2 regions of the Oceaniserpentilla sp. 4NH20-0058 genome follow, and region 2 is predicted to be linked to the other one. Evidence: predicted binding sites of a transcription regulator. Region 2 holds the regulator's gene; the other holds the start of a gene.
The links. Region 2 encodes PhoB, which activates phosphate uptake and scavenging genes when phosphate is short. Its sites were predicted from a motif close to TGTCATANNNNTGTCANA; they were not measured.
Positions count from the first base shown of each region.

Region 1: a site for PhoB is predicted at 13,346-13,363, ahead of ABWV45_RS11380 (CDGSH iron-sulfur domain-containing protein). Genes of this name have one in related genera too.

Region 1 covers NZ_BAABWE010000008.1:59,061-74,827, forward strand. The annotation lists gene ABWV45_RS11325 (Hpt domain-containing protein) at 1-5,093, shown strand, start outside; gene ABWV45_RS11330 (chemotaxis protein CheB) at 5,090-6,127, shown strand; gene ABWV45_RS11335 (chemotaxis protein CheW) at 6,108-6,590, shown strand; gene ABWV45_RS11340 (hypothetical protein) at 7,074-7,556, shown strand; gene ABWV45_RS11345 (hypothetical protein) at 7,553-8,614, shown strand; gene ABWV45_RS11350 (hypothetical protein) at 8,945-9,457, shown strand; gene ABWV45_RS11355 (hypothetical protein) at 9,459-9,608, shown strand; gene ABWV45_RS11360 (hypothetical protein) at 9,665-10,534, shown strand; gene ABWV45_RS11365 (hypothetical protein) at 10,531-11,568, shown strand; gene ABWV45_RS11370 (16S rRNA (uracil(1498)-N(3))-methyltransferase) at 11,799-12,527, opposite strand; gene ABWV45_RS11375 (glutaredoxin domain-containing protein) at 12,609-13,073, shown strand; gene ABWV45_RS11380 (CDGSH iron-sulfur domain-containing protein) at 13,090-13,305, opposite strand; gene metF (methylenetetrahydrofolate reductase [NAD(P)H]) at 13,408-14,244, opposite strand; gene ahcY (adenosylhomocysteinase) at 14,389-15,767, opposite strand, start outside.
Region 2 covers NZ_BAABWE010000004.1:5,168-20,934, forward strand. The annotation lists gene phoR (phosphate regulon sensor histidine kinase PhoR) at 1-623, opposite strand, end outside; gene phoB (phosphate regulon transcriptional regulator PhoB) at 657-1,355, opposite strand; gene ubiA (4-hydroxybenzoate octaprenyltransferase) at 1,461-2,330, opposite strand; gene ABWV45_RS06665 (chorismate--pyruvate lyase family protein) at 2,367-2,900, opposite strand; gene ABWV45_RS06670 (rubredoxin) at 3,064-3,240, shown strand; gene ABWV45_RS06675 (FAD-dependent oxidoreductase) at 3,473-4,615, shown strand; gene ABWV45_RS06680 (HU family DNA-binding protein) at 4,645-4,920, shown strand; gene ABWV45_RS06685 (helicase) at 5,063-5,431, shown strand; gene ABWV45_RS06690 (dicarboxylate/amino acid:cation symporter) at 5,436-6,743, shown strand; gene ABWV45_RS06695 (hypothetical protein) at 6,745-7,554, shown strand; gene ABWV45_RS06700 (aminoacyl-tRNA deacylase and HDOD domain-containing protein) at 7,472-8,866, opposite strand; gene recG (ATP-dependent DNA helicase RecG) at 8,972-11,062, opposite strand; gene ABWV45_RS06710 (hydrogen peroxide-inducible genes activator) at 11,047-11,949, opposite strand; gene ABWV45_RS06715 (SDR family oxidoreductase) at 12,045-12,902, shown strand; gene ABWV45_RS06720 (hypothetical protein) at 12,962-13,294, opposite strand; gene mutM (bifunctional DNA-formamidopyrimidine glycosylase/DNA-(apurinic or apyrimidinic site) lyase) at 13,375-14,205, opposite strand; gene ABWV45_RS06730 (hypothetical protein) at 14,286-14,489, opposite strand; gene ABWV45_RS06735 (YdeI/OmpD-associated family protein) at 14,646-15,221, opposite strand; gene ABWV45_RS06740 (acyltransferase family protein) at 15,256-15,767, opposite strand, start outside.

The DNA.
Region 1 (15,767 bases), on a different contig from region 2:
TGAAAGACTTAGTTGTGGAATACGCCACCAAAAACGGCGAGCTGTCTCTATTAGATGAGGCAGCTGAATTACTCATGAGTCTTCATGGCACTTTAGTTATGGTGCCGCAGCAAGAGGCGGCGGATATAGCCAGCGATTGCTCGTTTATTCTTCATAACCATGCATCAGAGGCTACTCCTCCTGTAGAAGCATTGTTAAATGCCTTGGCAGAATCATTAAGTGGTATTGAGTATTTCTTAGAGCGTTTAGAGAAAAACAATCATAATTCTGGCTTAGAAATTTTACAGCGTGCGAGAGAGGCAATTGCAGCATATTTGCCTGAAAAAACGCAAGCTACTCCTGAGAATGATACGCATGAAACACAAGGGCAAGAGACCTTTAATTCAGGAGAAACCAATTTAGAGGTAGCGCCTTTATTAACGGTTGAAGATGATGAGTTTTCGTTTGAGCCAGTGATGGACTCAGAAGAAATCAGTTTAGAGTTGCCGCAACAAGACGAAACAGATATTGATCAAGAGGCATTAGAAGCACAGGCTTTAAATGCTGAATTTAATGAATCCATGCAATCTATCGATGTGGAAGAAGACCCACAAGATTGGGCCATGGCATTAGATGATGTATTGCAATTAGACATTAACGAACCCTCATCTTTCGATACACTTGAAGCAAACGAATTTACTGAAACAGAGTTTGAGTCCACAGAGCCTGAATTGGTTACTGAGGAGTCTGTAGTTGAAGTTGAAACGATAGAAACTCCAGTTACAGAGGTAACTCCTGAAACGAATGATTTCGATGACGATGATGATTTAATCGATGATGAAATCATTGAAATATTCTTAGAAGAAGCCGAAGAAGTTTTAGAAACCATTAATGAGTCATGGCCCGCTTTCAAAGCAAATAATGCTGACGATGAATCACTTACAACTACCCGACGTGCATTTCACACCTTAAAAGGCAGTGGTCGTATGGTGGGTGCTGAAGATATCGGTGAGACAGGCTGGGCAATTGAAAATATGTTCAATCGTTTATTGGATAAAACCATCCAACTAAGCGACCCTTTTGTTGATATTGTGGACTTTGCTGTGGAGCAAATTCCTAGCTTAATTAAAGCATTTGAAACGCGTCAGTCATGTGATGTGGATGTCAAACTGATACAAGAATACGCTGATGCGGTGTCTAAGGGTGAAGATGTATCCCCTTGTGCAGAAGTCATGAGTCAAGCACTGCAGCAAAATATCGAACAAGCTCAAGAAGCCCAAGACAACCTAGAGGAAACTCAGGTTTCAGCTCTCGACCCGGCTTTGCTCGAAGTATTTAGCTCAGAAGTCGAATCCCACTTAAAAGTGCTAGAAGACTTCATACAAACTGAACAAGACGCAGACTACAGTTCGCCCATTACTGACGAATTGCAACGGGCACTGCACACACTTAAAGGCAGTGCACATATGGCTCATATAGAGTCGATTGCCGAAATAGCAAGTGTGTTTGAAGTTTTTGCCAAAGATCTGCGTGCGTATCATGTCGAAACCACTGCTGAGATAGTGCATTTGTTTATTCGTGGTAAGGATTTGATCGAAGAAGGCTTTAATCAACTTGCGAGTAATCCGTTTGCACCAATCGCAGGTAGTGAAGACATCACTTCGGATGTAAATCGATTAAGCCAGCAGCTTATTCAACAGTTCCATCAAAAACTAGGCACTAATGCCAGCCGTAATAATGTTGACCCACAGGTGTTATCTGTTTTCTTATCTGAAGGAATGGATATCCTGATGGATGTGGAGCAAACATTAGATGAATGGCAGGCAGACGAAACAAATTTACAATTGCTAGATAGCATGGAAGACGAATTACACACCCTAGAAAAGGGCGCACAAATGGCAGACTTATTGCCAATTGTTAGTCTGTGTGAAGCCATTCGTCAGGCATATATAGCAGTTAAAGAGCATCGCATAGATGTAAATAATGAATTTATCGATATCATAAAAGATGGCCATGAAGGGCTGCTAAATATGATGGATATGGTGGCGGCTAGTCAAGCTGTGGTACCTGCTACCGAGTTAGTGCAACAGTTAACTGAAAGCATTCAGTACACAAAGCCAATAAGCTCAGATGAAGACACCTCACTTAATGACATCAATGAAATAGAGTCTAGTGAAGTTCTTATTATTGAAGAGCCCTTAATAGACGAGCCTGCAACTTTCGATGAAGAAATAGAATTAGATTTACCTGAAATACAAGTGGAAGAGCCTCAGGAGCAATCGGACATTGATCCTGAGCTTTTAGATATCTTTTTAGAAGAAGCTCAAGAGCTTGTGGATTCCATTAGTACGTCATTAGATGAATGGCAGCAAGACCCAGATAACCTAATTCAAGTTGCAGAATTACAACGTGACTTACACACCTTTAAAGGTGGCGCACGTATGGCAGAGATCAATGCCATTGGTGATCTCGCCCATGAACTTGAAGAGTTATACGAAGGCTTAAGTCTTGGGCGCTTAAATGCCACCAATCAATTATTTGATTTATTGCATCTTTGCCAAGACAGATTAGCCGAAATGGTTAATCAGCTATCTAATCAGCAAGTAATCAAATCAGCACCGGAACTGATCACCGCCATCCAGTTATTCATTACAGGTGAATCATTAGAGTTACCTGCGGAAGAATTAGATATTGATGTGCCAGAGCTTCAAGCTCCAGCCACTAATAATGACGAACCGCAAAGCGTGTCTGTTGCACAAATGGCAATAGATGCAGATGAAGAAGTGATTGAAATCTTCCTAGAAGAAGCTGAAGAGCTAATGGAAGAATTAGACGCAGCCATCGAAAAATGGAAGGAACAACCCGACCAGCTTGAGCATAATGAATCTATTCAACGTGTACTTCATACTTTAAAAGGTGGAGCCCGTATCTCTGGATTAAGCGAGATTGGTGATCTTGCTCATAACATGGAAGATGAATTACAGAATCGCTTACAGAGCAAACAAGCAGGTGATGATGAATTATTTAACCACCTTCATCAGCAACTGGATTTAATTGCTAGTCGTTTGGATAGTGTGCAGCTATGGCTAAACCAGATAGAACAAGCACAGCCCGTTGTAATTGAAACTCAGCAGGCTCCTGTTGAAGCAAGTGCTCAAGCACCTGCGGAAGAATCAAGTAATGTTGTATCTTTACCTGTTGCAAAAGCAGCTCCAGCTCAAGTAGAGCAAGCGGTTCCACAGGCTAAAGTCAGCCAAGCACAACAGGCTCGTATTCAGCCGCAAGAAATGATCAAAGTACCGGCGGAATTACTCGACGGATTAGTGAACTTAGCGGGTGAAACCTCTATTAGTCGTGGCCGTTTAGAAAACCAAGTAACGGACTTCTCCTACACCCTAGAAGAAATGGATTCCACGCTGGATCGTTTGAAAGATCAGCTGCGTCGTTTAGACATAGAAACAGAAGCACAAGTCCTGTTCCGTCGTGAGCAACAAGGGCCTGATTACGAGGACTTCGATCCATTAGAAATGGACCGTTATTCTCAGCTACAGCAGTTATCACGTTCGTTAGTGGAGTCTGCTTCGGATTTAATGGACATTAAATCCACGCTATTAAACAAAACCAAAGATGCAGAAACCCTATTGCTGCAACAGTCCCGTGTAAATACCGAGCTTCAAGAAGGCTTGATGAAAACACGCATGGTACCGTTTAGCCGATTGGTTCCTCGTTTACGTCGTATTGTTCGTCAGGTAAGTCAAGAACTGGGCAAGCAAGTAGAACTGCACGTTAATAATGCCGAAGGTGAAATGGATAGAAGCGTGTTAGAGCGTTTAATTTCACCACTTGAACACATGCTACGAAACGCAGTGGATCACGGTCTAGAAAACCAACAGCAGCGTCAAGCAGTAGGCAAATCTGAAACCGGTAATATACATTTGAGTTTGTCTCGTGATGGCGGTGACGTGGTACTGACCCTATCTGATGATGGTGCTGGTATACAGTTAGATGCGGTACGTAAAAAAGCCATTGAACGAGGCTTACTAGAAGAGCATGTACAAATTGCCGATGAAGAAGTTTTACAGTTTATTCTTCAAGCTGGTTTTAGTACCGCTGAAAAAGTGACGCAAATTTCTGGTCGCGGTGTGGGCATGGATGTCGTAAACAGTGAAATCAAACAAGTGGGTGGCAGTGTTGTTATTGCCTCTCAAGAAGGTAAGGGCACTGAATTCACGATACGTCTACCATTTACCGTATCGGTTAACCGAGCGTTAATGACAAAAGTGGGCGACGCATTATTTGCAATACCATTGAACAGTATTGAGGGTATTGTGCGTATTAGCGCGCAGAACCTCAAAGAACTCTATAAGCAAGATAAACCTGTATACAACTATGGTGGTCGTCAATATCAATTAGATTACCTAGGTAATCTATTGCGTGACGAAAATAGCATACGCTTGACTGATAGCAATGCTCCGATGCCTGTTGTACTTGTGCGAGGCTCGTCTCCGGCTGCGATTCAAGTCGATACCTTAATGGGCTCTCGTGAAATTGTCGTAAAAACCCTTGGGCCTCAGTTTAACTCAGTATTAGGTGTTTCCGGTGGCACGATTCTAGGTGATGGTAGTGTTGTAATCATCATCGACTTACCGAACATGATGCGTCACGTAAACAGCTTAGAATATAAACAACATATTAAACTTGAACATCAAGCGGAAGCCAAACTGGAATCCGAATCAGACAAAATCACCTCGGTATTAGTGGTGGATGACTCCGTAACCGTACGTAAAGTTACCACCCGTTTACTTGAACGTAACGGCATGGAAGTACGAACTGCAAAAGACGGTGTTGATGCTCTTGAAGTCATGCAAGAATATGTACCTGATTTAGTATTGCTTGATATTGAAATGCCACGCATGGACGGCTTTGAAGTGGCTACGCAAATGCGTCACCACTCGATATTGAAAAACGTTCCTATCATTATGATTACCTCCCGTACCGGTGATAAACATAAAGAGCGTGCGCTTTCGATAGGTGTGAATGAGTACCTTGGTAAACCATTCCAAGAAGATATTCTATTAAACACCATACAAGGCGTAACAAGGAATGATCAGTGAGTGAAAGCAGCTCGCTTAAGGTGGCTGTAGTTGCACAGGATACCTTGCAACTACATCGCCTTAGAAATGCCATTGAAGATTTTGGCTGTGAAGTACTTAGCCTAAGTCCACAAAGCCTAGAGCAAAAAGGTTTAGATCCGAAGGTCTCAATTTGGCTTGTTGATTTACATGAAGACCATGACCAACTTGATGCGTTTTTCGAATTAGACAAACCCGTACTTTTTGGGTTTGAGTCGGCCCCTTCGAAGTCCACGCCTGAATATCCAAAGTGGGAAAAACGCCTATATGCAAAACTTAAAGGTTTAATAGGCAACGACTTTATTGCTGCGCGAAACACCCAAGCAAGCTTACAAGCCATAGAACAATTAGCTCAACAGTCAGTGGAAATTCCACTGCCAGAATCTGTCATTGCCGACACTGAAAACGTTGCTAAATACATCTTTATAATAGGTAGCTCATTAGGTGGTCCAGAAGCGGTAAAAGAATTTCTTGATGCCCTACCAAAAGGATTACCGGTAGGCTTTATTTATGGTCAGCATATAGACGCACAATTTGTTTCTGTTTTGGCCAATGTATTGGGTCGACACTCACATTTTAGGTTGCGTGTAGCCGAGCAAAACATGAATATTAAAAACGGTGAAGTACTCATCGTACAGGCGGATAAAGAAGTCACCTTTAAACAAGGGGCGATACATGTATTAGAACGTCCATGGCCTGGGCCATATGGTCCATCGGTGGATCAGCTTATCGTCAACACACTAAAACACTTTCCTTACGCTGGAATCATATTGTTTAGCGGCATGGGGAACGACGGCGCAGAAGCCGTCTCTCAATTACAAAGTGAACATACGCAAGTATGGGCACAAAGCAGTGAAACCTGTGCAAGTGCCGCCATGCCTGATGCTTCCCGTGAGACGGGTTCCGTAAACTTTAGTGGCTCACCACATGCGCTTGCGCAGCATTTGGTTGAACATATCAAACAACTAGAAAATCAACACTTGATGGAAAACTCCCATGCAGCAACTGACAAGTGATAAAAAAACAAAAGAAGCACTCCCTTGTTTATTAATTCCCATGCAGGGCGGGCGCATAGTATTACCTAACGTAACCGTCGCAGAATTAATTCCATTTCAAGTTCCTCAAGAAAGTGCAGCGGACGCTTCATGGATCATTGGTAGTATAGAATGGCGTGGCACCATGATTCCGGTCGTGGCGTATGAAGATTTTTGTGGACAAAAATCCGGGCCAAAAGGACAAGATCTACGTATTGCCGTGATTAATGCACCTAATGGTGAATCGGGTAGTTTACGTTTTTTTGGATTAATCACACAAGGGATACCAAGCTTGGTAAAACTAGAAGACGCTGCCATTAAAGAGAATCAAAATACAAGCTTGCTTCGTGGCCAAAAAATGGCCGTGACGCTAGAAACTGGCCACGCAATAATTCCTGATTTGGACATGCTTGAGCAAGCGATACTGGCGGAGAAGTGGCAGTAGGCTTTACGCTCCTCAGGAGATGCTAAAAAGATAAAGCGGGTACGTGAAAGCGTATCCGCTTTTTTTTTTGTAAAAATCATTATGGCAAATGAGGGATGGAAATATATAGGCCTTAGTCACTTAATAAAATTGAAACCTGACCCAGATAAAGGCCATGAATTGGATGAAGAAATGTTTCTCATCCCCGAAATGCACGATGCGCTGTTAAACGATCCAGATGTTTTAAAGTAATCGGAAATACCAATTTTATGTAGATACCATCTGGAGACATCACACCCATTAAGCAAAATGATACCGAAGACGATTATGAAAAACTGGCCAAGGCTGTTGGTATTTACAACAGTAACGGTGCAGATGATCGCCTAATCTTTACTAATCGTAGCTGGGTAGGGAGATTGTGGTCGTAGCTTCAGAATCGCTTTTTATGATAAAGCTTATACCGCCAAGCATGATGTTTCAGATAAAAATTTGAAAATGATTATAATGGGTGACGAAGAAGTGATCATTGATGAGAATGGTCATACCGATGATGAATATGAAGTCTTAGTAAAAGCACTTGGGGCGTATAACCAAGGGGCGACGAAGTTTAATAATTCACTTTCTTGGTCAGAGATCTTAACTGATTCAAAAACAATGGAAGATGCAAAACTGGTTAAAGCAATTCGATATGGTCTTGATATTCTAAAAGACATAGAAAAACCACATGTAGTGAGAACGGATCATGGAATTCGCTTGCCACTTCGCACTTATATATGGAAAGGCGGCACCTATCCAGCTAACCTGACCGATGAAAATGGTAATTCTGATCCAAAGGCAGGAACAGAATGGTGTTTTGAGTATGGTGAGGAAGAATGGTTGGCTGGAGGCAAAATTATGGGTGATGATGGTAAGTTAAGGGATAAAGTATTTAGTGACTATCAGGATGTAGCTGACTTCGATGTAGATCAAAGGGTGGACTGTCAATGATAAATAAAAAAATTAAATTTTTATTACTAATTTGTTCTTTGGTGTCAGCTCATGTTTATGGCATTACCTTAGAAAAAGGAAAGACAAGGAGTGAGGTCGAAAAATCTCTTTTAAAAAGTATTTATCAAAAATATCAGACGCTTCCAGGTTATTTATATGAAATCTCGGAGGGTCAATATTTTTCCTTATCTAAAACAGGAAATACAATAGGTGTATTTAACTTATTGGATGAGAATGATGTTCTATCAGGTTGGCCCCTAACCCCTTGGCCCAATGCTGTTCGCATGAAAGGCGAAGGCACCAACTGGAAGGTTAGGCATATTATTGCCGGAGCCTTAGGAGGCGACACCACTCCTGTCACCGATCCAAATACCATGATTTTAAGCCAAGAAGCCTATCAATTACCGGCTTTTAAAGAGTTTTTAGGCTGCTTAGCATTAACACCATTACGTTATGGCGATATTGATGGAGACAATACTCAAGAGTTAGTACTGATTTTAGATTCAGACTTAGTCGTATTCTCACCTGATCAAGCAAAGATCATCTTTTCAACTCGCTTTGCCGATGCAGATGAATTGGCACCACACGAAGTGGCTTCTTGGTTTGATGGCAAAGAAAGCGATGTAATCAGTCAGTATGTAGCAGAAAGTGGAGTTGGTAACCGCTTAAATGCGGCATTTCCAGCAACGCGATCTTTCGCAAAAATATTTCTAGGTGATTTTAATAACGATAATAAAAAAGATATCGTGGTTTGGCGTAAGCTTTACGAGTCTCGTTTAAAGTCTGACAGCACTTTAGGCTTTCAGTTAGAAGCAGAACTGTTTGTACATTATCAATTAGAGAATGGAGAATATCAGCTTCAAACTAATGAGCCAGCGGAAGATGGGGAATTTCCATTGGATGCTGTTCAACAAGATCAAATCAAAGGCTGGCTCACCGCTAATAACCTCACTTGGCAAAAAGGCTTTCCATCCAAAAGCGAATGTGTGGGACAAGAAGGGCAGTTAATCCCTGAAATGCACGATGCGTTGTTAAACGATCCGGATGTTTTAAAGTAACCGGAAATACCAATTGTATGTAGGGTGGGTTAGCGAGGCACGAGCGTAACCCATCTTATTTGAAAGTGTAATTGATGGGTTACGATTTCGCTTCGCTTAATCTAATCCATCCTACATCTGGAGACATCACACCCATTAAGCAAAATGATACCGAAGACGATTATGAAAAACTGGCCTAGGCTGTTGGTATTTACAACAGTAACGGTGCAGATGATCGCCCAATCTTTACCAATCACATCTGGGTAGGGAGATTGTGGTCGTAGCTTCAGAATCGCTTTTTATGATAAAGCTTATACCGCCAAGCATGATGTTTCAGATAAAAATTTGATAATGATTATAATGGGTGACGAAGAAGTGATCATTGATGAGAATGGTCATACCGATGATGAATATGAAGTCTTAGTAAAAGCACTTGGGGCGTATAACCAAGGGGCGACGAAGTTTAATAATTCACTTTCTTGGTCAGAGATCTTAACTGATTCAAAAACAATGGAAGATGCAAAACTGGTTAAAGCAATTCGATATGGTCTTGATATTCTAAAAGACATAGAAAAACCAAATGGAGTGAGAACGGATCATGGTATTCGCTTGCCACTTCGCACGTATATATGGGAAGGAGGAGTGTACTCTTCCTTTAAATTCAATGAATCTGGTGAGTTGATATTAGATGAGAATGGCGCGCCAACCGTTCACCCCCAGGCAGGGAAAAAATGGTGCTTTGTGTATGGTGAAGAGCACTGGATAACTGGCTTGAAATACGATGATGTAAAAAAACAATCCAAGGCTCATGCGAGTGGTTATCCAAAATCAGAAGATACCGATTATCGAGTAGGGTGTAGTTAGTATGAAATTTAAAACAAAGGCAAGTATAGCTTTACTCTTTGCGCTTCTCTTTTTTGTCCAGTGTGTAAACGCTTTAGAACTACAAAAAGGGAAGCTAGCGCAGCAGGAATACCCAGAAGAATTATCGCTTTATAAAGAATATTTTCTATAGTTGACGGATGGCTAACATCAGCAATTAAGATATGGGATGAAGGATTAGGAAGTACGGTGCCGATAACCTATACAAAGAGCAAACATGATGCGGTGCTAACGCTTGCAGGGGTAAGCGGTGATCAGTACAACCGAAAAGCATTACTAAGATCATGGAAGGCACGTGAAACGAAATCACATTGGGGGCATGGCTTTCCTCAAACAGGGTATAGAATGACAGAAGGTGGTGGAGATGAATTGGGTAGTATGAGTTTTAACCAAATTCAGTACCACTATCGCTATAGCAAAAAGCCTATCCGTGTACACAAAGAGAAAGCATTAAATTATTTTGATCCAGAAGATAACTTAAAGGGCTTCATCGTACATACAGCAGCTAATGCACCCGGTAATACAGCAAATGACTATGGTCACACTGGCGCGTTTTATAAAGTGTTTGCTCAAGGTACGGCCAGAAGCCATAATGACAGTGATTTAAAAGCTTATCGTCATTGCAGTGGATCCGGTACGTGTACTGCCGTAAGCGCAATCAAAACCCAAGAGGATGAATACGAGCAGTTAGCTCGAGCCATTGCGGAATATAATCTTAATCCGGGTGATAAAAGTTGGCCTATCATTCTTAAAAATAAGAAGTTAGCGGATTGTAAGTCATGTGAATACTCCATAGACGTTCGAAATAGTGCGGACAAATTTAATTTGCCCTATCGAACTTATATATGGAAAGGCGGCACCTATCCAGCTAACCTGACCGATGAAAATGGTAATTCTGATCCAAAAGCGGGAACCGATTGGTGTTTTGCGTATGGTGAGAACGAATGGATGGAACCATTTGATGTTAAGGAACCTGGGCAGCCTACAAGAAAGGCAAAATTTGAAGATTATAAAAAGAAAGCCAAAAGAGATAAGAACCTAAAGGTTAGTTGCATATGATTAAAATTAATAAAAAACTATTAGCAATTTGTCTATGTTCGTTCGCCTTACAACTATGGGCACTTGAGAAGTCTACTTTATCCAACGGATTTGATGATGAAGAAAGCCCAATACCATTTGATACTATCTATAATCATTTTGAATACACTCCATATTACTTGGTAGAAAAGTCTCAAGATATATATTATGGGCTTTCAGGGGGTGGGCAAGGAATTGGATATTATGACTTGAAGAATAAAACGGAACCAATTGGCTGGCCTCTAACTTCCTCATCTCCCTGCAATGCTTCTAATGATGACTGTGTAGAACCTTGGTGGGTTGGACGTTGGAGTGAGCAGGAATTCTTAGAACCTGAAATCAAAAAACGATTAAATGATTATGAGATTACGCTGCCTTATGAATTAAGTTATGGAGATGAGGTTGCTGATGCCATTGGATGCTTAGAGCATACACCCTTACGTTATGGCGACATTGATGCTGATAGCGACTCGGAACTTGTATTGTTTTTAAAAAATACCTTGGTTGTCTTTTCTCCGACACAAGAAAAAGTGGTATTTAGTACATTATTTAACTACCCCGATTATATTACATGGCAAACGCTTATAGATGCAGAAATGTATTTAGATGACCCTGATGCAAATACACCTCAATACGCATCGTTGTATGAATTTAAAAAAGATCGTAATGCCATTATTGGTTATAGAGGGTACTCAAAACTATATGTGCAAGATTTTGATAATAACCAAAATGTAGATTTGGTACTTTGGCGTAAGCTATATCAATCTCGCCTTCAAGGGGATAGTTTGAAGGGTTTTGAAAAACTAAGTGATAGCTACTTACACTACAAGAAAGTTGATGGTGCATACCAACTACAAACCGGCACCGCCCCTGAAACCGTTCAAGGTTGGCTCACCGCCAACAACCTATCATGGCAAAAAGGCTTTCCATCAAAAAGTGAATGCGACGGACAAGAAGGGCAGTTGATTCCAGAAATGCACGATGCGTTGTTAAATGATCCGGATGTTTTGAAATAGTTGAAACAACAACTGAAGTGGGATGGGTTAGCACGAGCCTCGGCGAGGGCGTAACCCATCTTATTAAATTGAATGGTTTTTTGATGGGTTACGATTTCGCTTCGCTCAATCTAACCCATCCTACGAGAGTGCTCCGCCTCCGGAATGACAAAAGAAATTTTTTGACTAAATCGCTGCGAAGACTTTAGCTGCGTCTCCCGTCTCCCGTCTCCCGTCTCCCGTCTCCCGTTTTAAAAATCTCCCCACTGACTTTGCAATAGCGTCACCGCCGTCAACGCGGCTGTTTCTGTTCTTAACACTCTTGGGCCAATCAATTTAGCTTTAAAGCCTTGCTCACAAGCTTGTTTAATTTCATCTTGTGATAATCCACCTTCAGGGCCAATGGCGATGACGGCGGATGTGACTGTTTCTGGTGAGGTCTGTTCTGCATTTCCTCTTGGGTCCAGTACCCATTTTTCATCGGCGTTGACGTGTGCAATCCAATCTTGAAATTTAACCACAGGGTTTAATGTTGGCAGCAGATCTCGGCCACATTGCTCACACGCGCTGATGATAATGCCATGCCATTGTTTGAGTTTTTTCTCCATGCGCTCTGCATTGAGTTTTACATCGCAGTGTTCTGTCCATAAAGGGGTGATTTCATTTACCCCAAGTTCGACTGCTTTTTGAATCACTAGCTCCATTTTGTCCCCTTTTGAGAGGGCTTGAGCCACATGAGTATGCAAGGGGGATTCGTTGTTGGTGTCAATTTTCTCAATAATAGATACGCTGACCCGTTTTTTATCTGCATGTTCGATCACTGCATTAAAATGATATGGGCCTTGGCCATTAAACAGAACCAGTTTGCGCCCTGCTTGCATGCGCAACACCTTTCCTACGTGATGGGCGGCATTGTCATTAAGATCAATCTGAGTGTTTTCAGATAAGGGTTGAGGGGTGTAGATTCGTGGGATGCGCATCTGAATTGGACCTAGGTTTTATTGCAGTCATTATATATTATCCATATTAAAAGATAATCCTTGAAAATATAGGGAGGTATCATGAGGTTATCAAAGGCCGTTTTAGGGATTTGTCTTTTCATCGTTTTAGGTTATGCCATGCCGATGAATGCTCAGCTATACAAATGGGTCGATGAAAAAGGGCGGGTGCACTATAGCGATAAAAAGCATGCAGGCGTGCAACTTCAGGAGGTGAAGGGCACCGTTAACTCTTATGAGAATGTCACCTACGACGAAAGCTTATTCTCCCATACCGATAAGGTGGTGATTTACACTCGGCCCAAATGTGGATATTGCAAAAAAGCCTTGGCATTTTTTGCTGAAAATAGAATTCGTTATAAAGAATATAAGGTTGAACACAGCGAGTTAGCTAAGAAAAAGTATGCACGTCTAAATGCGACTGGTGTCCCCGTTATTTTTGTCGGGAAGAAAAGAATGAATGGCTTTTCAAAACGTGGGTTTGAAAAGGCCTTCTGCAAAACCACAGGCCCGTGTGAGTTTTATTAATGATAAGCCTAATGATTTATCTTGAGTGGCTGCCATCACAAAAAGGGGCTTTTTCGGTGTCTTTACAGGCACACAAAAACTTCGCTTCGCTTTTTTCAGCGGTGAATTTTAACGGCTGATATGGGGTGCCTTTATGGCTGCCATCACAAAAGGGTTGATTTTGGCTGCGACCGCATTCACACCAAAAATAGGTTTTACCGGCTTCTAATTCAACTCGAATAGGTTGGCGCATGTTTGTTCCGTTAGATGTGGTATGGGAGATGTAAGATGTATGTGACAGGAGTATGAGAAATGGAACCCCCCATCTCTCATCTTACATGCCACATCTTACGTATTACCAAAGCCCTAAGTTCTTCCAAACATTTATACACGGATCAGCTTGGTTAAGTGTATAAAAATGCAGCCCCGGTACGTCGTTTTCAACTAAGTCTTCACACATTTGAGTAATGACTTCTTCGCCAAATTTCATGATGCTTTCGCTGTCATCACCATACGCTTCTAGTTGCTTGCGAATCCAGCGTGGGATTTCTGCACCACATGAGTCACTAAAGCGTGCTAGCTTGGTGTAGTTGGTGATGGGCATGATGCCCGGCACGATTGGAATGTCGATGCCCATTTCTTCACATCGATCCAAAAAGTAAAAGTAGCTATCAACGTTAAAGAAGTATTGAGTAATGGCGCTATCGGCACCCGCATCTACTTTGCGTTTAAAGTTGAGTAAGTCTTGCTCAAAGTTAGTGGCTTGAGGGTGCATTTCTGGGTAGGCAGCCACTTCAAGTTGGAACTTATCGCCGTGTTCGGCTTTGATTAGCTCGACCAACTCATTTGCGTATTTTAATTCGCCTGCGCTGGCGGCCATGCCAGACGGTAAATCACCACGTAGTGCTACAATGCGTTCGATGTCGCTTTGAGCATAATGGTTTAATAACTCTTTAATATTGTCTTTGGTTTCACCCACGCAAGATAAATGAGGAGCGGCACTGATGCCTTTGGCGTTCATGCCTGTGACAATGTCTATGGTGTTATTGCGCGTCGAGCCGCCGGCACCATAGGTGACAGAGAAAAAGTCAGGGTTTAACTGGGCCAATTTATCGCGGGTGGCGAAAAGCTTGGCGGTGCCTTCTTCCGTTTTGGTGGGGAAGAATTCAAAGCTTAAACGGAAGTTGTCCATAGAGACCTCTGGTTGCTTTACGCTGTACGGAAAATAGAAATTTCCGAATCTGGGCTATAGAGTTGAGTATTGGTGCCTTTATACCACACCTGCTCGGGAAACAGGAGAGCAGCGTCTCCCGTTTTCCGTATAGCATTTAGCGTTTTAGTATTTGTAGCTTTCTGGCTTGTATGGGCCATCGACATCCACATGAATGTAGTCCGCTTGGTCTTTGGTTAATTGTGTAATCACACCACCAAAACCTTCTACCATGTCTTTTGCCACTTCTTCGTCCAGCTTTTTAGGTAGTACTTTCACGTAGATGCTTTCTTTTTTCTCAGCTTCCATCATGTTGGCGAATTTACGTTCGTACAAATAAATTTGCGCTAATACTTGGTTGGCGAATGAACCATCCATGATGCGGCTTGGGTGGCCTGTGGCGTTACCAAGGTTCACTAAGCGGCCTTCGGATAATAGGATTAAGTGATCGCCATGAGCTTTGTTACGGTAAACCTTATGTACTTGAGGTTTTACTTCATCCCATTCCCAGTTTTCACGCATGTAAGCTGTGTCTATTTCGTTATCGAAGTGGCCAATGTTACAAACTACTGCACCGTTTTTAAGAGCTTGCAGCATGTTTTTATCGCATACGTTCACGTTACCCGTGGTGGTTACGATTAAGTCTGTTTTACCTAGTAGGTCTTTATCAACCCCTTCTATGGTGCCGGTGTTAATGCCGTTAACGTAAGGTGATACCACTTCAAAGCCATCCATGCAGGCTTGCATGGCACAGATTGGATCCACCTCAGATACTTTAACGATCATACCTTCTTGGCGAAGAGAAGCGGCAGAGCCTTTACCTACATCACCGTAACCGATAACAAGGGCTTTTTTACCACTTAATAAGTGGTCGGTGCCGCGTTTGATGGCATCGTTTAATGAGTGACGACAGCCGTATTTGTTGTCGTTTTTCGATTTAGTGACGGAATCATTTACGTTGATGGCAGGTACTTTTAGTTCGCCTTTTTCCATCATTTCTAACAAGCGGTGAACACCTGTGGTGGTTTCTTCAGAAATACCGTGGATGTCATTTAATAATGCAGGATATTTGTTGTGAACCATTTCAGTGAGGTCGCCACCGTCATCTAATATCATGTTGGCATCCCATACTTTATCACTGCCTTTTTCGGCAAGGATGGTTTGCTCAATACACCATAGAAATTCTTCTTCGGTTTCCCCTTTCCATGCAAATACAGGAATGCCCGCTGCGGCAATGGCTGCTGCTGCGTGGTCTTGTGTTGAGAATATGTTGCAAGAAGACCAACGAACGTCTGCACCTAAATCCACCAATGTTTCAATTAATACTGCGGTTTGAATGGTCATGTGGATACAACCCATGATTTTCGCGTCAGCAAGGGGTTGTTCCTCTTTGTATTTACGACGAAGGGCCATTAGTGCTGGCATTTCACCTTCGGCAATTTGAATCTCTTTACGACCCCAAGCGGCGTCTAACGCGAATTGTTCTGCTGTGATGGCTGCTACTT
Region 2 (15,767 bases):
ACAAAGTCTTGGCGCATGGCCTCAAGTTGATGCAGGTGAGAAATGTCGCGACACACAATCAAGCGATCTTTACGGCCAAACAAGGTGATGTGAAATTGCAGTACTGCGTCATGGTTAATGGGGCTGGCCATTTCTAAAGGGGATTCATAGTGGGCCTTTTCAAAGTACGCTTTGAAATCAGGATTACGAACTAAATTGGTAATAGGTTGGCCTATGTCTTTGCTATTTTGCAAACCTAATAGGGCATTGGCAGCTTGATTCCACCACTCTAAATTACCATGGCTATCTACCATCAAAACCCCGTCTTTCAAGGCTGATGTGCTATCTTGAACCCGTTTAAGCATGGCTTTTAATTTGTTTTTAGACTTTTGATGGCGATGCTGTAGACGATACACATCATCAAAAATACTGCCCCATAACCCGTGACTGGTTGGGGGTTCATCTGCGCCGCGAGAAGTGAGCCACTGTTGAAGCTTATACAGCTGGTGTAAGTGCCATGTTAGGTACACAGCAAGGGTTAGCATGATGGCAAGTGTCAGCTTGTTGAAAAGCCAGCCAACGACAAACGCCAAGGCTAGGCTGAAAATTAAACGACGAATAGCTGAGCGCCAGTCATGCTTCATATAAGTACAACACCAAACAAATACAAATGAACGTTAAGAGGCCTTGGTAGAAAAACGATAGCCTGTACCACGAACGGTTTGGATTAAATGTTCAAATTCGTTACCTAAAGCTTTACGTAAGCGACGAATATGCACATCTACCGTGCGTTCTTCAACGTAAACATTACCACCCCAGACTTGGTCCAGCAATTGAGTTCGGCTATAAGCACGCTCTTGGTGGGTCATGAAAAACTGTAAAAGGCGATATTCAGTAGGGCCAATGTCCAGTGGTGCCTCGTTTGCACTAACACGGTGGCAAACAGGGTCTAAAATTAAACCTTCAACTGAGATTGGGTCTTCCATACCTTGTGGGGTACTGCGACGCAATACCGCTTTTAGGCGTGCCACTAACTCACGAGGTGAAAACGGCTTGGTGATGTAATCATCCGCACCGGCTTCTAGGCCCAAGATTTTATTATCTTCTTCGCCTTTGGCGGTTAGCATAATAATAGGGGTTTCGTTGGTGCGATCATCGCGCTTTAGGCGGCGGGCAAATTCTAAGCCGCTGGTACCTGGTAGCATCCAATCAAGTAGAACCATTTCTGGACTTTCATCGACGATAATACTGTATGCGTCTTGCGTGTTACTGGCTTCTAGGCACTCGTAACCGGCCATCTCTAAGGCCACGGCAATCATTTCGCGGATGGACGCTTCGTCATCTACGATGAGGATTTTTTTTCCCTGCTGCTTCATAGAGGTTGCTCTAAATTTCTAAATAATGACAAGCATATTACACAACGTAAGTATGACAGATATGTGACATAGCATAAGATGCATATCAATTAAGGCCGTAAGTTTTTATAAATAGTGTAAAAATAAGCCCGCAAACAAGGTGGCACCGACCCAATGATTGTGTAAAAACGCTTTAAAACACAAATCCCGATCTCGGTTTTTAGTTAAAAATTGATGGTAGACAAAAATACCGGCACTGATGGCAATGGCTAGATACAAAGGCCAAGTGGCGGCAATTTTAGAAGCGATCATTAACCAGCTAATTAGGGTGAATACCTGCAATACGCCAATCATCATGTTGTCGGCTTCGCCGAATAAAATAGCGGTACTTTTCACTCCAATTTTTAAGTCATCATCACGGTCTACCATGGCATATTGAGTGTCGTAAACCACAGTCCAAGTGACGGTGGCGGTATAAATCAGCCACACCACGTCGGGTAATGCATTCTGTTCAGCAGCAAACGCCATTGGCACTGCCCAAGCGAAGGCGGCACCCAGCACCACTTGTGGTAAGTGGGTGTAGCGTTTCATAAAGGGATAACAAAAAGCTAATGCTAAGCCCCCAAACGACAGATACAGGGTAAATTCATTGGTAAACAATACCAAGATGAAAGCACTGGAGCATAAGCCGGCAAAGAGGCCTAATGCTTGTTTTTCTGAAATGACTTTTTGGGCAAGAGGACGATGCTGAGTGCGTTTAACGTGGCCATCTAGGTGACGGTCGGCATAGTCGTTAATAACGCAACCTGCACTGCGCATGACAATCACACCTAAAATAAAAATCACCACATTGCTAATGCTTGGTCGCCCTTCGGCTGCAATCCACAACGCCCATAGGGTTGGCCACAACAGTAAATAAATACCAATGGGCTTATCCAAGCGCATGAGTTGAATATAAAACGGCAATTTAGGAAAGCGATCAGATAACCAATTCATTGTTGTACCACGTGTCGAAGTGGTGCCATTCTAACCTTAAACAGCTTTAACCTGTAGCAGGCTTGGCAGAAAGTACTCACAAACCAATAAGGGTTTGTGGTTCACATAAAATACGGAGCGTCTGGCCCATACGGGCTTTCCGTTTAAAAAGCCCCGTTTGATTTCAATGGGGCCGCGGCGCATATTTTTATGGGTAAATAAAAACTCACCTAACGGTTTTTGTTTGAGCGTGAGTAATTGGCGTTCATGGCCGGTTAATGTGCGTCTTGGGATAATGCTACGGGCAAAAATCTGTGGCTGCTGATCAATGAACAAGGCAACCTCACGTATATAGGCGTCTTGTCTTGAATTCATATGCAAGGCATTACTTTCAGAAAGCGTTGGGCTTGCAAAGCGGCGGTCAATCAAGGACAAACTGAAACGCCCCGGAGCCAGCTCTTTAAGATTTTGCGTAAGAGAACCTGCATCTAATAACCAATGACGCCAAGGGCCACTTACCACGCTATGAGGAATTGGAGAAAGGCCAATCCAAGGTTGTAACGCAAATTGAGGTGAAAGGGCTAACTGCATGCTGATGCCTTAAACAATATCCGCCGCACAATGGCCCAAACCCCATTGGAAATCAAGTTGCAAGGGACGGCACTGTGTGAATTTAGCTTAATAAGCATTGGATTAATTGTGTCGTTCGTCAGTTTTGGGTAAGGTTCGGCCCTTAAAAAGTTGGGAGGCTATCATGGCTCAAGATTATAAAAAGTGGCAATGTATTGTATGTGGTTGGATTTACGATGAAGCTGAAGGTTGCCCAGATGAAGGCCTAGAGGCGGGAACCCGTTGGGATGATATTCCTGAAGATTGGTTGTGCCCAGATTGCGGTGTTGGCAAAGATGATTTCGAGATGATCGAAATTTAAAATCCAAAGAAGCTACTTTACTTAACCTAGCTTTGTTAAAAAGAGTCTTGTAGTCGTTATGTATTAGTTATACACGCCTTCTATTGGACTCTTTTTGCCGGGCTAGATTATCGTCAGTCACGCTTCAAGCGACACTTCTAACTCGATAAACTGTATTATGGCTGGATAAATATTTGAGCGTTTTTCGTCTCACATCCAGCATTTTGCGTAATGAGATAATAAAGGCATCTTTATGACAGCTCCTCTTGTGATCATCGGAACCGGTTTAGCTGGTTATAACTTGGTAAAAGAATTTCGCAAAGCGGATGCCGAGCGTGCAGTGGTGATGATTACCGCTGATGATGGTCGTCAGTACTCTAAACCCATGTTAAGTACTGGTTTTAGTAAGGGCAAAAATGCCGATGGTTTAGCCATGAATGATGCGGGCGCCATGGCGGAACAGCTTAAGTGTGAGATTCGTACACATCAAACCATTACTGCGATTAACCCTGCGCAAAAGCAAGTAATGCTGGGGAATGAAGCTTTAGAATACAGTGACCTTGTGTTGACCCTAGGTGCAGAACCGTTTCAATTGCCAATTGATGGCGCTGAGTATTTGTATCACGTGAATGACCTGATGGATTATCAGCAATTTCATGCCGCCGTACAGGGCAAAAATCGTGTCTTAGTTCTCGGTGCTGGTCTTGTGGGCTGCGAATACGCACATGACTTAGGCAGTGCAGGTTATGAGGTGGATTTAGTTGCACCAGATGCTCAACCGTTATCGCGCTTATTGCCTCAGCCATGTGGCGAAGCGTTAATACCTGCTCTTGAGCAGCTAGGGGTGACGTTACATCTGGAAAAAGCGGTGACCTCGGTCGAAAAGCAAGGGGATCAGTATGCTGCTAATTTATCGGATGGCACTCAATTAACCGCCGATGTTATTTTAAGCGCAGTGGGTTTAAAGCCCCGTGTCGCGTTAGCTCAGTCAGCTGCATTAGAGGTGAATCGTGCAATCGTAGTAGATAGACACCTGCAAACTAGCGATGGAAATATTTATGCATTAGGTGACTGTGCTGAAGTGGATGGTTTGAATTTGCTTTATGTGTTGCCGTTGATGAATAGCGCTCGGGCCTTGGCTAAAACTCTAGCGGGTACACCCACTAAAGTAGTATATCCAGTGATGCCTGTTATGGTGAAAACCCCAACCTTGCCAATCGTAACCTGCCCTGCGGCGGAAAACGTCCAAGGTGAGTGGGAAATTCATGGTCAATCGCCACATTTTAAAGCACTTTTTAAGGACACAAGTGGTAATTTGCTTGGTTATGCCTTGACCGGTGACTGTGTTGCTGAAAAGATGGCTATGAACAAGAAACTGCCGGCTATGCTGGCGTAATAACAACAATAAGAAAGTCGGAACGTATTATGCGTAAACCTGAATTAGCTGCTTTTGTGGCAGACCAAGCGGACATCAGTAAAGATAAAGCCGCTGAAATCATTACTATTATTACTGACCAAATTACTGAGTCTCTACGTAAGAATGACCCTGTTAGCCTAGTGGGTTTTGGTAGCTTCGTGCAAAAACATCGTGCAGAGCGCCAAGGCAAAAACCCTCAAACCGGTGAAGCAATTACCATTAAAGCCAGTAACTCAGTTGGTTTTAAGCCGGGTAAAGCTCTTAAAGATGCGGTAAACAGCTAAACGCCCTCTTGCCCCGGCCTTGCTTCAAGTAGGGCCGAGCAATCCTTCCTTGATTGAAGCTTCCGATGACCATGGTATGATGCCGCGGCGCCTTTGTGCGCGTTACATTCTTATACTCATAAATTATTAATACGTGGCTCTCATGTTTAAGTTTAAATTCTTACTTTGGGTTATTGCCCAGTTATTGAAAAAGTCAGCGAAAAAAAATCCAGCCTGTGCGGAATATATTAAAGGTAAGGATTTAGTGTTTCAGATTCAAACTCAAAGTGGCAGTGGTCGTCACTACACGGTAAAAGATGGTAAGGTGAAATCTTCTTCGGGTTTAACTGAAGAACCTACATTTACTTTAACGTTCAAAGACCCTCAAGTGGCTATGAACATCTTAACCGCTAAAGATAAAAAAGCCTTTATGCTGGGTATTCAAAATAAAGACTTAGTAATCAGTGGTAATTTTGCTGAAGTGATGTGGTTCCAAGGGTTAACCAAATTTTTAAAACCAGGCAAAAAGTAATGCTATGAAACAGGCTCACGGGTTAACACAACAAATTCTCATGGCCATGGTGGCTGCAATCATATTAGGGGCGCTTGCTCAGTGGATGACTGGCCTGTCAACTTGGCTTGATACTGTCATTAATGAGTGGCTGGTGGGTGGCCTGTTTTTTATAGTGGGTAAAATATTTGTTGCTACCTTGAAGGTGTTAGTGGTGCCTTTGGTACTGGTGTCTCTGGTATGTGGTGCGGCTAGTTTAGGTTCAGGAAAACAGCTTGGACGCTTAGGTGGAAAAACCGTGGGTTTATATTTGTTTACCACGGCGGTAGCCATATCCATTGCCATGTTATTTGCTTTGCTATTTGAACCCGGCGTGGGTGCAAACCTAACCGCGCAAACCTCGGTGAACGTGAATCAGGCCAGCTCATTTGCACAGGTGATGATCGATATTTTCCCAAGCAATCCAATTTCCGCCATGGCTGAAGGTAAAATGCTGCAAATTATAGTTTTTGCATTGTTGTTAGGTATGGCGATTAATCATAGTGGTGAAGCCGGACAGCGCCTAAGACATAACTTTGAAGATTGGAACACGGTGATCTTAAAGCTGGTTACCATGTTAATGAAGCTTGCCCCTTATGGGGTATTTGCCTTGTTATTTACCTTATTTGCGAAGCAAGGTATTGGAGCTATTGCTGAATTATCCGTGTACTTTTTCACGGTTGTATTGGTATTGGCGATTCAAGCTTTGATTATTTATCCCTCGTTATTAGTTTCACTTTCACGATTAAGCCCAGTTACGTTTTTAAAGAAAATGCGCAATGTACAGTTATTTGCGTTTAGTACCTCTTCAAGTAATGCCACTTTGCCTGTCACTATGCGTACCGCGGAGCAACGTTTAGGTGTGGATAACAAGGTAGCATCATTTTGCTTGCCTCTTGGGGCCACATTAAACATGGATGGTACTGCCATCATGCAAGGAGTGGCGACTGTATTCATTGCACAGGCCTATGGCATTGATTTATCTGCTATGGATTTCCTTACTGTGATCGCCACAGCTACGCTTGCCTCTATTGGTACGGCGGGCGTACCCGGTGTGGGCTTGGTGATGCTCTCCATGGTACTGACTCAAGTGGGTTTACCAGTAGAAGGCATTGCGTTAATTATCGGTGTGGATCGTTTATTAGATATGATGCGTACAGCGGTGAATGTTACTGGTGATGCAACGGTTTCTTGTATTGTAGCGAAATCAGAAAAACAATTAGATGAGTCTGTGTTTAATGATCCTATCGCAGGGTTAGTTGAAGACGATGTGGATGCAGTAAAAGGTCATTAATATGCGTGGGTTGAGTGCGGTTTTATTGTGTTGTTTGTCCAGTTCGTTGTGGGCTGGCGTGGCGATGGAAAAACTAGAGTCTTTTTCGACACTGTTATCACCGTCTTGGAAAACCCTAAAACCCGCCTGTATGATGGCGCTTGAGCCAAACATTCAATCGCAGCTTAGCGCTAGAATAAATTTTTTAGACGGCAAACTCATCGCCAGTGATCTACTGCAAACACTGCAGCCATATGCTCAAGACAGTTCTGTGGCTTGGCAGTCTCCCTTGTGGGCGCAACAAAAAGTACTAGAAACTAACGCGTTAGCCCCTGAAAACCGTGAGCCATTTCGGGAATACTTTTTTAAGTTACAAGCCCAAACCCCAAATAAAGAGCGCGCACAATTGGTCAATGATATTCAGGCCATGTCGCTGGATTTGAATTTCACATTACGTAAAGAGCTGTGGAAAACCTGCCATGCGTTAGGTTTTAGTCAAGTGCCCGTTGAGCAAATGGAAACAGCGGTGGAACAACATTGGTTAGCTCAAAATAAAAAAGTGTGGGTACAACTCAAGCGTGAGTTATCAGCATTTTATTTTTATAGTTTTCGTCAAACGGGTAACGAGCAACTAAAAGGCTTTGCCAAGTTGGCTAAAGACGTGAAACCTTGGGTGAATCATACGTCATCGGCTGTTACTGAGTATTTTGTCCAGTTGCGCAGCCAGCTGGTAAATACACCGTTAGTGCTTATCCCTGATCCAGCTGCCGAGCCATTTCTTGAAGGTCGTCCTTGGCGTCCATCACCCTCTCAAGGGCTTCTTGCGCCATAGTCATATCCAAACCCAGTCGATGTATTATGGATTGGGGTATGGCTTCCAATGGTGAGTCGTTCATTTGTTGTTGGCGTAAAAGCCGTGAGGTTACAAACAAGAGGCCGCTTAATATGTGGTCCTCTCCTATGTAATTCGGTTCATTCTGGTAGCGAATTGCGCGACATACATCTTCAGGTAAATGCCATTGCTTCAATAAGCTAGAGCTTATTTGCTCACGGGTAATGTCCAATAAGTGTTGCTCAATAAAGTAGCGATTCACATTGGGGTTGGCATCTATATGGCGATTCACCATCAAAAAATGAGGTGGGAATACATGGCCCAAAATCAAATAACCAAAGTTATGCAGTAAACCGCTTAAATAGGCTAACCCTTGGCTTGGGCGGTTTTCTCTGGGCAATGTTTTGCATAGTTCGGCCATGAGTGCTGCACAGTAAACACTTTGCTGCCAATAAGGCAGATACCCTCGTGGGCCCGCTTTAGGCACACTAAGAGTGCGCCCTAAGGACAACCCCAGCGCAAGATTAATGACTAAATCAAACCCTAAAACACGAATCACGGCCTCTTGGATATTGGTGATGGAACCGCTGACACCATAATAGGGACTATTAGCCCAACTAATTACTTGTGCGCTTAATCCGGGGTCACGTTCTACCAAGATGGCTAATTCTTCAGTTTCAGCGTCTTCATCCATACGCAAATCAATGATCCGCTGAGCGGTTTCAGGCATGGGTGGCATGTCTAAGGTTTCTTCTAGACGTTGATGGATGCGCAGTTCAGTAAAGTTTTTGATGGCATGATGAATTTCTTGCTGATCTTTTTGCGCCCACTGAGCGCCGGGGATTTGAGTGCTGGGGATATCCACACAATACTCACCAATGCGCGCATTGCCAATAAGGGTTTGAAAGTCGGTTTTGCCTATGTGCAGTTCATGCTCTTTACCTAGCAGCATGACGATATCGTCTTGCTGCAACAAGGAAGCGTCAACAAAGGTTTCAAAGCCAGTCACTTGAGGCAAAGCCGGTATGGCTTCTAGGTTGAGCCCTTGGCGAATTTTCTCAACCTTTGCATGGTCCATAGCTGTAAATGATCGTGTGGTTTGCGCCTGCATTTTGTTTAAGTCCAAAATACGATGGGCAGGGTAAATCACCTGAACTTGCCCTAGTTCGTCTTCTAAAATCGCTAATTGAGTTAAATTATTGCTGAGGGAGTCGCTTGAGGGTTCATTGGACATAGAAGGGCTCGCTTGAGAAACAGAGTAGTTAATGTGCCAATCATCTAATACTTTTTGTACTCGACTTGGTAAGGTCATTGGACTGCCTGATCATTCGTAGATGTATGCATTTAACTATAGGCAAGCTGGGGGATTTTGACGGGGAAAATAAAGATTTTGGGAACCAGTACTAAGGCTTTTTGCTTAAACTTGGCCGTAGCGAATGTTTTCTCCTAACCAGCGGGCTATCAATAACTCAACAATATGAGGGGCATGTGTTTGCGTGAGCTGGGCCCAATGTTTGATGTCGTCTAATAGGTGGCTGTCCCGTTGTAAATCGGCGATGCGCATTTGCATCAACCCTGTTTGTTTTGTACCCAGTACTTCACCTGGGCCACGAATGTCTAAATCGATCTCAGCGATTTTAAAGCCATCAGTGGTATCACGCATGGCTTGAATGCGCTGTTTGCCTGCTTGGCTTAGTGGGGATTGATACATCAGCAGGCAATGGCTGGCGGCACTGCCTCGGCCTACTCGTCCTCGTAGTTGATGCAATTGCGCAAGACCAAGGCGTTCAGGGTTTTCTATGATCATTAAACTGGCGTTGGGTACGTCTACCCCTACTTCAATCACAGTGGTTGCCACAAGTAGTTGCGTCTCGCCGCTTTTGAACGCAGCCATGATGTCGGCTTTTTCTTTTGGTTTTAATCGCCCATGAATCAGGGCAATATTTAATTCGGGTAAGGCGGTTTGCAGTTCTTGAGCCGTGACCTCTGCTGCTTGAGCTTCTAATGCTTCACTTTCTTCTATGAGGGTACACACCCAATAGGCTTGGCGGCCCTCTACGCAAGCGTGACGAATGCGCTCAATCACTTGCTGGCGGCGGCTTTGATCAAGGGCCACAGTGTTCACAGGGGTGCGCCCCGGTGGTAACTCATCGATCACACTGGTGTCTAAGTCGGCGTAGGCGCTCATGGCCAGTGTGCGAGGAATGGGGGTGGCTGTCATGATGAGCTGGTGTGGACTAAGCCCTTTGCCTTTTTGCCTAAGGGCTAAACGCTGATGTACTCCAAACCTATGCTGTTCATCAATGATGGCTAGGCCTAAGTTGGCAAAGGCCACGTCGTCTTGAAATAACGCATGGGTGCCAATCACCATTTGGGCCTCACCACTTACGATGGCGGCCATGGTTGTTTGGCGGGCTTTGCCTTTTACTTTACCAGCCAACCACGCCATAGAAATACCCAGTGGTTCAAACCATGTTTGAAAGTTTTTTAAATGTTGCTCGGCTAGGATTTCAGTGGGGGCCATAAGAGCCACTTGGAAACCTTGTTCCAGTGCACTTAACGCTGCTAAGGCGGCGACCAAGGTTTTACCTGATCCAACATCCCCTTGGACCAAGCGCAACATGGGAAAACCCTTGCTTAAGTCTTGCTGAATTTCATTCACCACCCGTTGTTGAGCATTAGTAGGAGTGAAGGGTAGGCTAGCTAAAAACGATGTTTTTAAGGTGTTTGATGCTGGCAGCACAGGAGCATGATCTAACTGAATAGAGGCGCGCATTTTTAATAAACTTAGATTATGGGCCAGCAGTTCTTCCATGATAAGACGTTTTTGCGCTGGATGCTGGTGGTTTTCTAATTCCTGTAAGTTAGCGCCCACTGGCGGTTGATGTAAATATAACAGGGCTGATCTTAAGTTAGGTAGCTGGTAAGGAAGCAGTAACTTACTTGGAATTAGGTCATCAATGGCACGACCTTTTTGAAGCAAGGTCACCACCTGCGACATTAGTTGACGCCAGCGTGCTTGGGTTATTCCCTCGGTGCTTGGATAAATAGGGGTGAGCGTTTTCTCGGTTGGTAGAGCACTAACATCATCTACAAATTGGTATTCAGGGTGATACAGCTCTAGGCCTGCACGCCCACGGCGCACCTCACCATAACAGCGAATGCGTGCACCTTTTTGCAGGTTGTTTTTTTGTGCACCGCTAAAGTGATAAAAGCGCAGGGTGATGGTGCCGGTGCCATCTTGAAGGCGCACCGCTAGCGAACGCCGTTTACCGAATACCACGTCTGCCAGCATAATTTCCCCTTCGATCACCACATCCACATTGGGTCTTAAGCCACCAATTGGGGTAATACGGGTACGATCTTGGTAGCGCAAAGGCACGTGAAATAACAAATCTTGAACATTATGAATACCAAGTTTGGCCAGTTTTTCGGCAAACTTGGCACCCACATTTTTCAGTTCAGTCACAGGAGCGTGACCAAGTGACTGCTCTAGAATAGTCGACATAAACTGGCCGCTTGAGTGATTAAATCCACTGCCTTTGGCCTAGGGAAACTGGCGCGCCAAGCAATGGCCACAGTGCGTGAAGGTGCTGGTTTAATAAATGGGCGCGTTTCCAGTAAACCTGTGGCGTATGACCCCACACCAGTGGCACTTTTGGGTAAAACAGTGATACCCAGACCAGAGGCTACCATATGACGTAAAGTCTCAAGGGAGCTGCCCTCGGCCGATGATTTAAGTTTGGTATTTTGATTTTTGCCAAGGGCTGGACACATATCCATTACTTGGTCACGGAAGCAGTGGCCTTCACCTAGTAACAATAAATCGCTATCGGGCAATTGATCTGGGCTGACCGTCTTTTTTTTCAGCCAGTCATGGTCTTTAGGTAATAGTACTTCAAATGGCTCGTCATACAGGGCTTTGGTTAGCACGTCTGGCTCGTTGAACGGCAATGCCACGATGATGATGTCTAACTCCCCCTCGCGTAGCTTTTGGCGTAAAACTTTGGTGTAGCTTTCTTCAATGTACAAAGGCATGTCAGGTGCCAGTTGTTGCACTTGTGGAATTAGGTGAGGAAACAAATACGGCCCAATGGTGAAGATAGCGCCGATTTTAAGTGAGCCTTTCAATTGGTCTTTGCCTCCGGCGGCAATATCTTGCAAAGAGCGCACGTTCTCAAGCACTACTTGTGCTTGGTGTACCACCTGTTCACCAAGAGGGGTAATGGTTACCGCATTTTTAGAGCGTTCAAACAGGCTAATGCCTAATTCGCTTTCTAGCTTCTTTATTGCCACACTTAAGGTAGGTTGGCTCACAAAGCAGCGTTCGGCAGCGTGACCAAAATGGCGTTCTTGAGCGAGTGCGACAATGTACTTGAGTTCAGATAACGTCATGATTTAGATTGCCTCATATATTCGCTATAGTGCACAAAGCGTTAGCTTAGCACTTTATATAGCATGATAGTTGCTTTCTATCACAAGGAGTAGATATGGCACGAATTCTAATCGTAGGCAGTGGTGATATTGGTGGTGGTTTAGCCAAATCGTTAGCTATGAAAGGTCATACGGTATGGGGTATGCGGCGAAGCGAACAGCCCATAGGAGATGGCATTACCACGTTAAGTGCGGATGTGTCAGAAATGGAAACCCTCATTGGACAAATCCCAAATGACTTAGATTATGTTGTGTATTCCATTGCCAGTCCTGAGTTTTCAGAGGAAGGTTACGACACCTATTATGTGCAAGGGCTGGTGCATATTTTGGCTTTATTAAAACAACAGCATATTCAGCCAAGCAAAGTAATTTTTGTTTCTAGTTCCAGTGTGTATCCACATCACGATGGCTCATGGGTGGATGAAACCATTACCCCTGAGCCGACTGCTTTTGCAGGGCGTAAAATGTTAGAAGCCGAAACCAAGCTGGCGGGAAGTGGGTTTCCTCATGTGGTGGTGCGTTTTAGCGGCATTTATGGCCCTGGGCGCATTCGCTTAATTAATCAAGCCAAAGGTGGCAGTCATTGCGACCCAGAACCAGATTTATGGACCAACCGAATTCATCGTGATGACTGTATCGGCGTGCTTGAGTTTTTAATTGAGCAAGATATGGCCGGCAAGCCTCTTGATAATATTTATATAGCCACAGATCCAACCCCGTCCACCTTCTTTGAAATACTTGAATGGCTAAAAGATCGCATTGGTGATGTCGAGCCAGACCACGATGTACCCGAGGCCACTCGCCGTGGTAATAAGCGGTTATCATGTAAACGCTTACTGGATGCAGGTTATGTGTTTAAGTACCAAAATTATCAACAGGGTTACGAAGACATACTTACAGAAATGGGTTATTAGTTATAAACAGACAATAAAAAGGCGTCCATTGGACGCCTTTCTTTATGAAGAGTATTTAATTACTCGTCTTCGTATTCAATTTTACGACCGCTAACATTACAGCCTAAACATTTCAAAAAAGCTGCCTTTCCTGGTGTTAGTATTAAAACATCAGCAGCCTCTCCTGCATTACCACCCAATAGACTAAAGGGCAGGCTTGCTACCCATATAACACTGCCAATAAGGGTGGCAGCTATAGAAAGCGGGCGAACAATTATAAAATCTAAAACCATTTCAGTCCCTGATGGAGACTCTATAATCTCTTCGGCTTGACTGTGCATAGGAAGAGCAACCATACAAATGGTGGTTAAAATAATAAAAAATTGCTGTATGCGGCTACGAAGTGTTTGCATGGTTATGTGTCCTTGTACTGGAGCTTACTTATTATGATTTGTACTATATCAGTTTTTCTTAGCGTAAAGCGAGTACATCATCACTTTTGGCACGGGCTGCAATAAAAAGTGCTGCGCTGACCTTGTGTGATTTGTTTAATTGGATCGGCACAATTAGGACACGGCTCCCCCGTTCTACCATAAACATTTAACTTTTGTGCAAAGTAACCGGGTTTGCCATCGCTGCCTACGAAGTCTTTGAGGGTTGTGCCCCCCTGAGCAATGGCATGGGTTAGGACCTGCTTGATTTGTGCGGCAAGGGTTTCATATTTGGCCTTACTCAGCTTACCGGCGGCTTTTTTGGGGTTGATACCACTTAAAAACAAAGACTCACTGGCGTAGATATTCCCCACACCCACCACAATGCGCTGATCCATAATAAAGGTTTTGATGGCACTGGTGCGTTTGCGGCTTTTTTCAAATAAATAAGCGCCACTAAATTCGTCGCTTAGAGGTTCAGGCCCTAGGTGATCTAAAAAGGCGTTTTCTGGGTTGTTCGCATCTTGCCAAAGGCAAGCCCCAAAGCGCCTAGGATCGGTAAAGCGCAGCATTAAATCTTTAGAAAACACTAAATCGAAATGCTCATGTTTCAATGGCTCAGGGGGTGTACCTTTAATTACACGTAACGAGCCAGACATACCCAAGTGAATAATCAAAGTACCTTTTAATTTACTGTTACCAATATCAACCAGCAAATATTTAGCGCGACGCCTAACCGCCAACACATTTTGGCCTTTCACTAACCAAGGTAAATCATCCGGAATAGGCCAACGCAACTTAGGCTGGCGCACCACTAGTTTAGATATGGATTGATCTTGGATGTGTGGCGCGATGCCACTGCGGGTGGTTTCGACTTCGGGTAATTCAGGCATATTGATAAAGCCCATTACAAAAAAGAGCTACTATACCATAACTGTCATTGGTAGACGGTAGAGCAATACAGTCTAACTGGTTAGAGCAACCAATCGGCCAGTAATGCAAGCGGATGGTTTCCTAATACCTTTGCTAGCATTTGCTCTGCAGGACTTATGGTGAGTTTTTGTATCTCCAGCTCAATGGGAGATACCTCAACAGGTAAGGGCTCAACCGAAGCAATAGTACTTACGGTAATCAGCCCAAACACCAAACCCAATATGGTGAGTTTTAATTTCATCATGCATACCTTTTCATATTTCGGGCTGATAATGGACTACTAACATGACTAAACGGCGATGATTATGTGGCAAAGCGGTGACAGGCTTGTAAGTGACACTATTGTTTAGATAGAAATTGTTTTAACAAAAGGCCTGTTATGGTTGAGCCAAATAGAAAACTACTTGGGTTTTTCTTCGCGGTTAAGGGCGTCCATGAATTTTTCAAATCGCTTGGTTCGGGTTTCTGCTTTTTTGGCACTGCTCAGACCATGGGCAATTACATAGCGGTTTGATTTAGTGAGTGTTGTATAAAACTGTTTGGCTGTTAGGTTGTGCTCGAGGGCTGCGAGAAAATCTTCTGGTACAGTTAATTCACTTGCTACATAGGCGTTTTCCCAACGCCCGTCTTGTTGGGCGGCGTGAACGTGTACTAGCCCTGACTCGGTCATACGTTTTTGCTCAATCAAACGTTCCACATGTTCTCGGTTTCTTTTTGACCAGCTACTGCGGGGCTTTCTTGGTGTGATGCGTTGTAGGTAGGCGTTAGCATCGAGTGATTTTTTAACGCCATCAATCCAGCCCCAGCATAATATTTCAACCACCACATCGTCCCAAGTCACGCTGGTTATACCTGAGTTTTTTTTGAATATCTTTACCCACAGTTCACGCTCAACCGCATGATTTAACTTAAGCCACTGGCTTAGCTCTTTAGCCGTTTCAAAGCTCATGATTTTAGTTGAGTCTGGTTCTGGCATGGAATGAAAGGCTCTTTTTATGGTTTGGCTCAATTTAATTAGAGAATAATGGTTTGCGTTTTCCGTTTAATAACCAGCCAATAGGCGACCAGCGAACCAAAAGCACATAACTTATTAGGCATATAAGCAGCGTACTAAAAGATGAAAACAGAAACTTATAGGCGGCACCACCTTCTTGATCAAGTAACCAAAATTGAATCATTAACAGGATTGGCACATGTACAATGTAAATCCAGTAGGATGCATCAGACATATATCGCATAAAGCCGTTATTTCCATTGAGTATTTTTTTAGCGACAACTAAACCCACTACGGACATCAATGTTGCAACGTAAGCAATGCATAGAATTAGGGGGATGCGTATGTTCCAATCGGGTTGTATGAACTCAAAGGGAATGCGGTTGGGATCGAAACTTATTGCTGGGAACATGTAAAGCATTGGTGCAGAAATGACTAGGGCAGTAATAAATAATATTGGCCATGAACGATCAAAATAATCCAGCAAGCGTGATGATGAAAACAATATGTAGCCGTAGGCAAAGAACA